DNA from 3 places in the Streptomyces sp. NBC_00038 genome. Region 1 is predicted to be linked to each of the others. Evidence: riboswitches for the same ligand, from Rfam matches in the RefSeq annotation. Region 1 holds a riboswitch; each other region holds the start of a gene.
What was found. A riboswitch is a leader RNA that binds a small molecule or an ion and turns the genes downstream of it on or off. The one in region 1 is predicted to bind S-adenosylmethionine.

Region 1 (3,936 bases):
GGGGATGCGAGCCCTTCGTCACGTCGAACTAGAACAGTCAGTCGGCGCGTGCTTCAGCTGGTCGCCAGCCGGACCATGTCCGCCTGCGGCCCCTTCTGGCCCTGCGAGATCTCGAACTCGACCCGCTGGCCCTCTTCAAGGGTGCGGTAGCCGTCCATCTGAATCGCGCTGTAGTGGACGAATACATCCGCACCACCGTCGACCGCGATGAAGCCGTACCCCTTCTCCGCGTTGAACCACTTGACGGTGCCCTGAGCCATGCCTAACTCCCCTATTACTGGCCCTTGCACAGGACCGCACTTCGCGGGCCCGGGTCAGACCTCACCCCCCAACGATTGGGGGTGTGCGCCGGAACGCGTCGACCGCGGCTGAATGTATCTGTCCAACTGCCCTCTGCAACAGGTCAATCGGACGAGAATTCTGGGCACGACCGATCGGGGAATATGCGGAGAATTCGCAAAGATTCAGGGCAAGTCGGGCCCCATAAATGCCATAAAAGGCTCAAAAATGCGGGGCACTTTGGCTACTTCTTGTCGGACATCGGGCAAGAACTCATATGCGCCCGGCATGAAACCAACATGGAAAGCGAAGCACGTTCCCCAACTGTACCGCGCTCAACCATACAGAATTGCCCCCTCCGCTTCTCTCACGGAGGGGGCAATCAGATGAACTCTCGGTGATTGCCATTACCCAAGGTAACCGCAATCACCGCGCGTGACGGTCAGCCTCCGGCGACGGCCGGGATGATCGAGACGCCGGCGCCGTCCGGCGTAGCCGTCTCCAGGCCCTGCTCGAAGCGGACGTCGTCGTCGTTCACGTACACGTTGACGAAGCGACGCAGCTTGCCCTGGTCGTCCAGGACGCGGGCGGCGATGCCGGTGTGGTTCTTCTCAAGGTCGGCGATGACCTCGGCGAGGGTGCCACCCTCGGCCGTCACCTCGGCCTTGCCGCCGGTGTAGGTGCGCAGGATGGTGGGGATGCGGACGTTGACGCTCATACTTATGACCTCCGGTCAGGTAGTCGCCCTCAGGGGCGCGGGGAACTGCGCGACCAGCCCCTACCGGCCCGCAGAAGAACAACGACCTCTTACGCGAGCCCAGCTTCCCTGAAGGACTCAAGGCTGGGGCGAATGGTCGCGGTAAGCCCCGTACCGGCCACCGCATCCAACGTCTTGAGACCATCGCCGGTGTTCAGCACAACAGTCGTCAGCGTCGGATCCAGCAGACCGTTCTCGATCAGCTTCTTCGTCACGCCAACAGTCACGCCACCGGCGGTCTCCGCGAAGATGCCCTCAGTCTGGGCGAGTAGCCGAATCGCCTCGACGACCTGCTCATCGTCGACGTCCTCCACCGCACCGCCGGTACGCCGCGCGATGTCGAGCACGTACGGCCCGTCCGCCGGGTTGCCGATGGCGAGCGACTTGGCGATGGTGTTCGGCTTCTGGGGCCGTACGACGTCGTGCCCGGCCTTGTAGGCCACGGAGACCGGCGAGCAGCCCTCGGCCTGGGCGCCGAAGATCTTGTACGGCTTGTCCTCGACGAGCCCGAGCTTGATCAGCTCCTGCAGACCCTTGTCGATCTTCGTGAGCTGGGAGCCGGAGGCGATCGGGATGACCAGCTGGTCGGGGAGCTGCCAGCCGAGCTGCTCGCAGATCTCGTACGCGAGGGTCTTCGAGCCCTCCGCGTAGTACGGCCGCAGGTTGACGTTGACGAAGCCCCAGCCCTCGCCGGCCGGGTCGCCGATCAGCTCGGAGCAGAAACGGTTCACGTCGTCGTAGTTGCCCTCGATGCCGACGAGCTCGCCGCCGTACACCGCGGCCATGACGATCTTGCCCTGCTCCAGGTCGTGCGGGATGAACACGCAGGAGCGGAAGCCGGCACGGGCGGCGGCGGCACCGACGGCGCCGGCGAGGTTGCCGGTGGAGGAGCAGGAGAGGGTGGTGAAGTTGAACGCGCGCGCGGCCTCGATGGCCTGGGCGACGACGCGGTCCTTGAAGGAGTGCGTCGGGTTGCCGGAGTCGTCCTTGACGAAGAGCTTGCCGGGGGTGACGCCCAGCTCGCGGGCGAGGTTGTCGGCCTGGACGAGCTTGGTCCAGCCGGGGTTGATGTTCGGCTTCTCCGCTACGTCCGCCGGAACGGGGAGGAGCGGCGCGTAGCGCCAGATGTTCGCGGGGCCCGCTTCGATGCGCTTGCGGAGGTCCTCGGTGTCGTAGGCCGAGAAGTCGTACGCGATCTCCAGCGGGCCGAAACACTCCTCGCAGGCGAAGACCGGGCCGAGCGGCACACGGTGTCCGCACTCGCGGCAGGAGAGCGCGGCGGCGGGGCCCAGATCGACGGAGTTCGCGGAATCCGGGGAGGTCACGGTGTTCGTGGTGCTTGCATCTGTCTGCGCAGCCATGGAGGCGAGGCCCTTTCTCCTCATCTTCCTCACGACGCACTTCGCCGTGAGACGGATTTGGCACCTTCCCGAGCCGGGAGCCTCACCACGTCGACGTGACAAGAACCAGCTGGAGGGTTGCCGGGGCTTCAACGGGCCGTATCCCTCTGCCCCTCTGGATGAGCGGTATTCAGTTGTGGGCTGGACGACCCCCGACATGCGATGGTCATCAGCGTTGTTCAAGACTGTAACCGAAGGCCTGGATGGTGGAGAGAGCCGTCCGAACCGCGAGATGACAGCGACACACCAACCGCTGGCGCGGCGACGGGCACAAGCATCCCAATGAACGCAAGGGAGAGCCGCACGTGCTGGAAGACGTCGAGCGCTGGCTGAGCACGCGCTCCTGGTCCGTGAGTGACCGCCCGCTCAAGAAGCTGATAGCCGCGAAGCGATCCGCCAACTCCACGGTGAGCGTGGTCCTGCCCGCGCTCAACGAGGAGGCGACGGTCGGTGAGATCGTCTCCATCATCCGCCGCGACCTGATGACGCGAAAAGTCCCCCTGGTCGACGAGATCGTCGTCATCGACTCGGGTTCGACGGACCGCACCTCCGAGGTCGCCACCGCCGCGGGCGCCCGGGTCGTTCACCGGGACGAAATACTCCCCCGCATCCCGGCCGTGCCCGGCAAGGGCGAGGTCCTGTGGCGGTCACTCCTCGTGACGAGCGGGGACATCGTCTGCTTCATCGACGCGGACCTCAAGGAGTTCTCGTCGGACTTCGTCTCCGGGATCGTGGGGCCGCTGCTCACCGATCCGGGTGTGGACCTGGTCAAGGCGATGTACGACCGCCCCCTGAACCTGCCCAATGAGCCCACCTCCGGCAGAACCGCCGCGGGCCAGGGCGGCCGCGTCACCGAGCTGATGGCGCGCCCCCTGCTGAACATGCACTGGCCGCAGCTGGCCGGCTTCGTCCAGCCGCTCGGCGGCGAGTACGCGGCCCGCCGCTCGCTCCTCGAACAGCTCCCGTTCCCGGTCGGATACGGCGTTGAGCTGGGCATGCTCGTCGACGCGCTGCATCTGGTGGGCCTGGACGCGCTCGCCCAGGTAGACGTCGGCGTGCGCAAGCACCGGCACCAGGACGGGCAGGCCCTTGGCCGGATGTCCGCCGCGATCTACCGCACGGCCCAGCTGAGGCTGGCCCGCGGCCACCTCATCCGCCCGGCCATCACGCAGTTCGAACGGGGGGAGTCCGGCTTCGAGCCGCGCACCTACTCCGTCGATACGGAGGAACGGCCTCCGATGGCGGAAATCTCGGAGTACCAGGAACGCAAGGCTGCGTAAACGCCCCTTTAGGGGCGCGGGGCTGTGACATCTGCGGCTCCGCCGCGGGGCGCGACCAGCCCCCACCACCCGCAGACTGGAACGTTTGAGCGTTTAGGCGCTGGGCTAGATTTCGAGGCATGGCTTCTCCGTACGGCAATCATCAGATCCTCGTCGCGTCCAACCGCGGCCCGGTCTCCTACGACGTGCGCGAAGACGGCGAGCTACAGGCCAAGCGCGG
Region 2 (3,936 bases), on a different contig from region 1:
GCCGTCGCTCGCGTCCGCCTGGACGAAGTCGTTGATGGTCTCGGCCACGGTGGCCGGGGAGCCGATGAACGCCTGCCGGTTGCCCGTCTCGATGACGAGATCGCGGATGGACCACTTGTTGGCGGCAGCGCGCTCCCGCCACTCGCGGGCGGTGGCCAGCGGGTCGCGGTACATCCGCACCTGGGCGCGCCCCCGGGCGATGGTGTGCTCGCCGAGGTCCGGATCGATGTCGGGAAGCGGGCCGTCCGGATCGTACGCGGACAGGTCACGGTTCCAGACGAACTCGAGGTGCTTGATGGCGGTGGCGCCGCTCACCTGAAGGCGCCGCACCTCGCGGGAGATCTCCTCCGCCTCGGCGTCCGTGTCACCGAGGACGAAGGTAGCGGCGGGCAGGATCAGCAGCTGGTCGTGGGTGCGTCCGTGCCGGGCCAGGCGCCCCTTGACGTCCGTGTAGAACGCCTGTCCTTCCTTGAGGGTGCTGTACCGGCTGAAGATCGCGTCCGCGCCCGCGGCGGCGAACTCGCGTCCCTCCTCGGAGTCTCCGGCCTGGAAGACGACCGGGCGGCCCTGCGGGCTGCGCGGCACGTTGAACTGCCCTTCGATGTCGAAGTGCTGTCCCTTGTGCACGAACGCTCCGGCCTGCGCGTCCCGCAGGAAGGTGCCGCTCTCCTGGTCGGCGACGATCTCGTCCCCGTGCCAGGAGTCGAACAGTTCGTTGGTGGTGGCCAGGAACTCCTTGGCCCTGGAGTACCGCTCCTCCTGCGGGAGGAAGCCGCCACGGCGGAAGTTCTCGCCGGTGAAAGCGTCCCAGGAGGTGACGACATTCCAGGCGGCGCGCCCGCCGGAGAGGTGGTCGAGGCTCGCGAACTGGCGGGCCACCTCGTAGGGCTCGTTGAACGTGGAGTTGATGGTGCCGGTCAGGCCGAGGTGTTCGGTGACGGCGGCGAGCGCGGTGAGGACGGTGAAGGTGTCGGGCCGTCCGACGACGTCCAAGTCGTAGATCTTGCCGCCCTGTTCGCGCAGTCGGAGGCCTTCGGCGAGGAACAGGAAGTCGAACTTGGCGCGTTCGGCGGTCCGCGCGAAGTGTGCGAAGGAGCTGAACTCGATGTGGCTGCCGGCCTCGGGGTCGCTCCACACGGTGGTGTTGTTGACGCCGGGGAAGTGCGCCGCGAGGTGGATCCGCTTGAGCGGCTTGTCCGTTGACTTGCTCATGAGTTGGGTCCCTCCGGCTCAGGCGTGGGCGGCGGCGTAGCGGTTGGCGGGGCGGGCGAGGCCCAGCAGACCGCGCAGGGTGTCGGCCTCGTAGGAGTGCCGGAAGGCGTCGCGGCGCTGGAGTTCGGGGACCAGGCCCCGGGTGATCGCCGGGAGGTCATGGCCGACGACGGCGGGACGCAGTCGGAAGCCGGTCAGTCCGGCCTGCTGCAACTCCTGGAGCAGGTCGGCCAGTTGCACAGGGGTACCCGTGAACACCTTCGCGTCACTGGTGTACGGGTAGCCCGCGAGGGCGTCGAGACGCTCCCTGCGGGCGACGGCCGCGGCGGGGTTGTTGTCCAGGAACACCACCAGGTCACCGAAGAGGTGCAATGGCTCCTCGGCGCGTCCGGCCGCCTCCTGTTCGGTGCGAACCGCGGCGACGATGGCACGTGCCTGCCCGGCGTCGTGCGGAGTGACGTATCCGATGTCGGCGCTGCGGCCCAGCAGCCGGAAGGGTGCGCCCGTTCCGGATTCATGGGCCAGTGCGGTGACCAGGGGCTGGCCCTGTGGCGGACGGGGCGTGATCGAGGGGCCCTTGACGCTGAAGTGCTTGCCCTCGAAGTCGATGTAGTGCAGTTTGTCGCGGTCGACGAAGCGGCCGGTGGCAACGTCCCGGATCTCCGCGTCGTCCTCCCAGCTGTCCCACAGCCGGCGCACCGCCTCGACGTAGTCGGCGGTCTCGTCGAAGAGATCGACGATCAACTCCTGCAGGGCCGGGGTCTCCAGGTCTTCGATGCGGAGCTTCGGGAACGAACGGCGTCCGAAGTGCGCGGCCTCGTTCCGCCGCGCGGACGCCTGCACCCGCAGGCCCGCGCGGCCGGAGCTCACATAGTCGAGGGTGGCGATGGCCTTGGAGATGTGGAACGGCTCCGTGTGTGTGGCCACCACGGTCGGCACGAGTCCTATATGGCTGGTCAACGGCGCGACGCGGGCGGCGATGAGGACGGCGTCGAGTCGGCCGCGTACCTGGTCGGTGCGTCCGTCCGGTTCGCTTAGGCGCGCGGACTGGGGACCGAGCCCGTCCTCGATGGTCACGAAGTCCAGCAGGCCGCGTTCGGCCTCGGTGACCAGATCGGTCCAGTACGCGGCGGTGAACAGCTCACCGGGACGGGCCACCGGCTCGCGCCAGGCGGCAGGGTGCCAGCCCGCGCCGTCGAGGGCCACAGCGAGGTGCACCGCAGAGGCGGTAGGAGAGGAGGGAGGGGAAGAGGGCAGCGAGGATGACAAGGACACGACTGGGGTGCCTTCCTGATCGACCGTACGAGATCACCGGGCCCTCGGTTCGGAGAGGGTGCGGCGGCGAGGTGACAGGTCAGGGACGACAGAGCGCGCCGGCCACGCGCTGAAGGTCGATGTGCGGCCGGGAGTACAGGTGCACGCGGCGGCGCGGGGCGAGAACCATGACACGGAGGCGGGGCAGGGCCTGCACGTCCGTCACCTCCGCCCTTCCGGCTCGGCGGGCTGGAGGCCGCCGGCGTCGCGCTTGCGGAACCCGGGACGGGCACCGCCTGGTCGTCACCTGGAGCACCCCGCCGCGAAGGAGGGTTGCCGGTCAGCAAGCCAGGGCTTGACGCTGACGCTCATAACCTGCTGGGGACGTTACGGGAGGCCACAGCGGTGCGCAATGCCCGGAGATCATGGTCGTTCTCACAGCGCCGTGCCTCCCCGGAAGGGACAACCACCCTGCCGCGCAATCTGTTCCACCCCGCGCATCCGGCTTGAGCCGCGCCGGATGACCACCTGGTGAGACTCCGCCGGAGGCCTTCTTGACGGCCTCACGGAGCGCACCGACACTGACGAGGACGGTCACGATTGTCAGCGCCCCTCGGGCAGGTTTCCTCTGCTCGTACGGTTATCGGCCCCGGCCCGCTGGCAGGCAACCCTTCCACCGCGACGGGGTGCCCCGGGTGACGACCGGGTTCCGCCGGTGCGGCGGGACAAGCGTGGTCTCGCGTCTGGCGAGCCCCGAGTGTGGGACCGGTGGGAATGACCAAGAGCGGTTTGACGAGGCGCCTGCACATCGATTTGTTGCGGGTCTCCAGCGCCTACTAGTCCGAGCGGTCCGGACCGGTACGAAGCGCAGTCACTCCGTTCCGCCGCGGTACCCACAAGGCGACCGTGGCCTCCTCGTCCCAGGGAGAGTCATGTCCGAGACCCTGTCCTCGCACGTCCCGAACACCGGAACCTCCCGCGCGTGTACCCCAACCACGTGCGCCCCCAGCTCACTTGACGCGATCCCTCGCCCCCGGATCACCGCTACACCCGCCACGCGCCCGCACCGTTTCCGCAGCCGCATCGGCGTCGGTCTGGCCGGCGGCTTCTACCCGGCACCGCACCGCTACGAGCTGTATCTGTCGGCGCGCTGTCCCCTCTCGCTGCGCGTCTCCATCACGCTCGACCTGCTGGGCCTCAAGGACTCCGTCGCCACCACGCTCCTGGCACGCCCCGCCGACACTCCCTGCGCTTTCGCCTCACTGCGCAGCGCGTACGAGGCGACCTGGCACCACTACGACGGTCCGCTGACCGCGCCCGCGCTGTGCGACCGGTGGAGCGGACGCGTCGTCAGCAATCACACGCCCGACATCCTGCGCGACCTCGCCGACCTCCTCACCGACCGCGCCGGATCCTGCCACTCCCCGCTCCGCCCGTCGGCCCTCGCCGCGGACATCGACGCCCTTCGCG
Region 3 (3,936 bases), 1.9 Mb from region 1:
ACGCCCGTCCTGCGTACGGTAGTTCCACTTCGCGCCATCGCTGACGAGCTCCTTGACCGCGCGGACGAAACGCTCGACGTGCTCGTCCGGCGTGCCCGCGCCGAAGCTGACGCGGATGGCGTTGAGCGACTTCTCGCCGGGCGCGGCCTCGGGGGCGCCGCACTCGCCCTGGGTCTGGGGGTCGCTGCCGAGGAGGGTGCGCACCAGCGGGTGGGCGCAGAACAGGCCGTCGCGCACCCCGATGCCGTACTCGGCGGACAGCGCGGCCGCGAAGTGCGAGCTGTTCCAGCCCTCGACGACGAAGGAGATGACGCCGACGCGCGGGGCGTCGTCGCCGAAGAGCGAGAGGACCCGTACCTCGGGCACCTCGGCGAGACCCGCGCGGACGGTCTCGATGAGCTGCTGCTCACGGGCGACGAGCGTGTCGAAGCCGGCCTCGGTGAGCGCCTTGCAGGCGGACGCGATCGAGTACACGCCGATCACGTTCGGCGAGCCGGCCTCGTGCCGGGCGGCGCTCTCGTGCCACTCCACGTCGACGCCGCCGTCCGTACGCCGGGACACCTTGCGGCTGGCCCCGCCGCCCGCGAGGTACGGCTCGGCCTCGCGCAGCCAGTCGGAGCGGCCCGCGAGGACACCGGAGCCGAAGGGGGCGTACAGCTTGTGCCCGGAGAAGGCGACCCAGTCGACGTCGAGGTCGCGCACCGACACCGGGTGGTGCGGGGCGAGCTGCGCGGCGTCGAGGACGATGCGCGCGCCGTGCGCGTGGGCGGCCGCGGCCAGTTCGCGCACCGGCCACAGCTCACCGGTGACGTTCGAGGCGCCCGTGACGCAGACGAGGGCCGGACCCAGCGGGTCGCGGCCGGCGAGCGCGTCCTCCAGGGTCGCGACGGCCTCCTCCGGCGTACGCGGGGCGTTCAGGTAGGTCACCCGCGCGTCCCGCCACGGCAGCAGCGAGGCGTGGTGCTCGGTCTCGAAGACGAAGACCTGGCAGTCGGCCGGAAGGGCCCCGGCGAGCAGGTTGAGCGAGTCGGTGGTCGACCGGGTGAAGACGACCTGGTCGTCCTCCCGGCAGTCCAGGAACTCGCCGACGGTGGTGCGGGAGTTCTCGAAGAGGTCGGTGGAGAGCTGGGACAGGTATCCGGCTCCACGGTGCACGCTGCCGTAGTAGGGGGCGTACGCGGCCACGTCGTCCCACACGCGCTGGAGGGCCGGGGCGCTGGCGGCGTAGTCGAGAGCGGCGTACGTGACCTCGCCACCGGTGACGAGCGGGACGGTGACATCACGGCCCAGAACGGGCAGCTGGGCACAGACGGTCTGGTCGGCGGCAACGGTGGAGACGGACATGGCGAGCTCCTGTGAGAGGCAGAGGGAATCACCACGCGAGCGGGTACGGGGACGTACGGCTCAGCGCGGGAAAAAGTGAAAGGGGTGTGCGAAGAGGGGCTCTGCGCCCTATCGCATTCGCTTGCTCACAGAAGGCTCCCTCGAATGACCAGGACCCCTGGGCTCCATCCCTCAATCGAGGGCGAGGGGTCCGCGCTTGCCGTAGACCTCGCTGCCTACGGCCTGGTCTTCACCCGGAGCACCCCGCCACGGACGGAGGGTTGCTGGACAGTCGGCCGGGGCCTCATGACTGTCACTCATGACCTGCCGAAAAACCTACGCGACCCGATCACGACACCGCAACCCGTGTCCGGATCCCGGAACGCGAAAGGGGCCGGACCTCTTCGGTCCGGCCCCTCCGCATCGCGAACGCGTCGGTCGCCACAGGCGCTACGCGTTGGTGGCCGCCACCCACCGCTCCAGCGTCCGCTTGGCCGCCCCCGAGTCGATGGCCTCAGCCGCCTTCGCCATCCCTACGCGGATCTGGTCCGCGAGCGGCCCGCCGTCCGGCGACAGGGCGACCAGCGCCGCCGCCGAGTTCAGCAGTACGGCGTCCCGCACCGGGCCCGTCTCGCCGTCGAGCAGCCGGCGCGCCACGTCCGCGTTGTACGTGGAGTCCGCGCCCCGCAGCGCCTCGATCGGGACCAGGTCGATACCGACGTCCCTCGGGTCGAAGGTCTCCTCGGTGACCTTTCCGTCCCGTACGACCCACACCCGGGACGTGGACGTGATGGTCAGCTCGTCGAGCCCGTCGTCGCCGCGGAAGACCAGTGAGGAGTTGCCGCGCTCCGCGAAGACGCCTGCCACGATCGGCGCCATGCGGGGGTCCGCGACGCCGACCGCCTGCGCCTTGACCCGTGCCGGGTTCGTCAGCGGACCGAGCGCGTTGAAGACCGTACGGATGCCCAACTGCCCGCGCGCGGCGCCCACATGACGCAGCGCCGGGTGGAACTTCACCGCGAAGCAGAAGGTGATCCCGGCCTCCTCGGCCACCTCTGCCACCCGCTTGGTCGTCAGCTCCAGGTTGACCCCGAGCTTCTCGAGGACGTCGGACGCGCCGGAGGCGGAGGAGGCCGCCCGGTTGCCGTGCTTGACGACCTTCGCGCCCGTACCGGCGATGACGATCGCCGACATGGTGGAGATGTTGACGGTCTTCGCCCCGTCACCGCCCGTGCCGACGATGTCGACGGTCTCCCCCGGCACCTCGATCACGTTGGCGTGCTCGTACATCATCCGTACGAGCCCGGTGATCTCCTCGACGGTCTCTCCCTTGGCCCGCAGCGCCACCGCGAACCCGGCGATCTGCGCGTCGGTCGCCTCACCGCGCATCATCAGGTTCATCGCCCAGGCGGTGTCGTCCGCGCTCAGGTCACGGCCGTCGAGCAGGCCGTTCAGCAACGCCGGCCAGGAACGGCCCGCCGCGGTGTCGCCTCCAGCGGGGTTCACAGCGCTCATGGTCGCTCCTGGGTTCTCAGAGAGGTACGAGGGTGGACTCACCCCCGTACGTAGGGGTGAGTCCACCCTATCCAGCCCGGGAGACGGCAAAGAGCCCCGTCCATGCAATGGACGGGGCTCCAGCCGTGGCGATCAGCGAGGATCGTCGGGGAGATCAGTGGTGGCCGTGGCCGCTCGTGATCTCCTTGTACTCCTCGACGGTGGGCTTGGGGATCTGCTGGTCCTCCCCGTAGTAGCCCTTGCTGAGCTTGGCGCGCAGCTTCTGCGAGCCCTTCACCTTGCGCTCGACACCGTTCTTGTCGACCGACGGGCCGATCTGGGCCGGCTCGTACTGCTCGTGCGCCGTGAGCGTGTGCAGAGCCGCCTGGCTGAGCGGCTCGTGGATCTCGACGAACTCACCGTGCGGCAGGCGCTTGATGATGCCCGACTCGCGGCCGTGCAGCACCTTGTCCCGGTCCCGGCGCTGAAGGCCGAGACAGATCCGCTTGGTGATGACGAACGCGAGGACAGGCGCGACGAAGAACGCGATCCTTACGAACCAGGTGATCGAGTTGATCGACAGGTGGAAGTGCGTGGCCCAGAGGTCGTTTCCACCACCGATCAGCAGAACCATGTACCAGGTGATCCACGCGACACCGAAGGCCGTACGCGTCGGGACGTTGCGCGGGCGGTCCAGGATGTGGTGCTCGCGCTTGTCGCCGGTGACCCAGGACTCGATGAACGGGTAGACCGCGATCGCGACCAGGACCAGCGGGAAGATGACCAGCGGGATGAACACGCCCAGGACGAGCGTGTGGCCCCAGAGGTTGATCTCCCAGCCCGGCATGAATCGGATCAGGCCTTCGGAGAAGCCCATGTACCAGTCGGGCTGGGCGCCGGTGGACACCTGGTCCGGACGGTAGGGGCCCATGGTCCAGATCGGGTTGATCGAGGCGATCGCCGAGACGGCCGCGATGACACCGAAGACCAGGAAGAAGAAGCCTCCGGCCTTGGCCATGTAGACCGGAAGGAGCGGCATGCCGACGACGTTGTTGTTCGTCTTTCCGGGGCCCGCGAACTGCGTGTGCTTGTGGTAGAAGACCAGGATCAGGTGGGCGA

Region 2: it holds a riboswitch for S-adenosylmethionine, as region 1 does, so the genes downstream of both, OG219_RS48325 (putative leader peptide) here and thrC (threonine synthase) in region 1, are expected to answer to the same signal.
Region 3: it holds a riboswitch for S-adenosylmethionine, as region 1 does, so the genes downstream of both, OG219_RS13580 (aminotransferase class V-fold PLP-dependent enzyme) here and thrC (threonine synthase) in region 1, are expected to answer to the same signal.

What each region holds. Positions count from the first base shown of each region.
Region 1 covers NZ_JAPELQ010000001.1:4,886,121-4,890,056, forward strand. Annotated here, with positions in the region: gene OG219_RS21950 (cold-shock protein) at 54-260, opposite strand; gene OG219_RS21955 (MoaD/ThiS family protein) at 722-997, opposite strand; gene thrC (threonine synthase) at 1,087-2,397, opposite strand; SAM riboswitch class I at 2,415-2,562, opposite strand; gene OG219_RS21965 (glucosyl-3-phosphoglycerate synthase) at 2,742-3,716, shown strand; gene OG219_RS21970 (trehalose-6-phosphate synthase) at 3,836-3,936, shown strand, end outside.
Region 2 covers NZ_JAPELQ010000002.1:523,207-527,142, forward strand. Annotated here, with positions in the region: gene OG219_RS45460 (NtaA/DmoA family FMN-dependent monooxygenase) at 1-1,212, opposite strand, end outside; gene OG219_RS45465 (LLM class flavin-dependent oxidoreductase) at 1,231-2,487, opposite strand; gene OG219_RS48325 (putative leader peptide) at 2,567-2,656, opposite strand; SAM riboswitch class IV at 2,729-2,842, opposite strand; SAM riboswitch class IV at 3,059-3,204, shown strand; gene OG219_RS48330 (putative leader peptide) at 3,241-3,306, shown strand; gene OG219_RS45470 (glutathione S-transferase family protein) at 3,399-3,936, shown strand, end outside.
Region 3 covers NZ_JAPELQ010000001.1:2,954,948-2,958,883, forward strand. Annotated here, with positions in the region: gene OG219_RS13580 (aminotransferase class V-fold PLP-dependent enzyme) at 1-1,344, opposite strand, end outside; SAM riboswitch class IV at 1,532-1,648, opposite strand; gene trpD (anthranilate phosphoribosyltransferase) at 1,774-2,838, opposite strand; gene OG219_RS13590 (cytochrome bc complex cytochrome b subunit) at 2,993-3,936, opposite strand, start outside.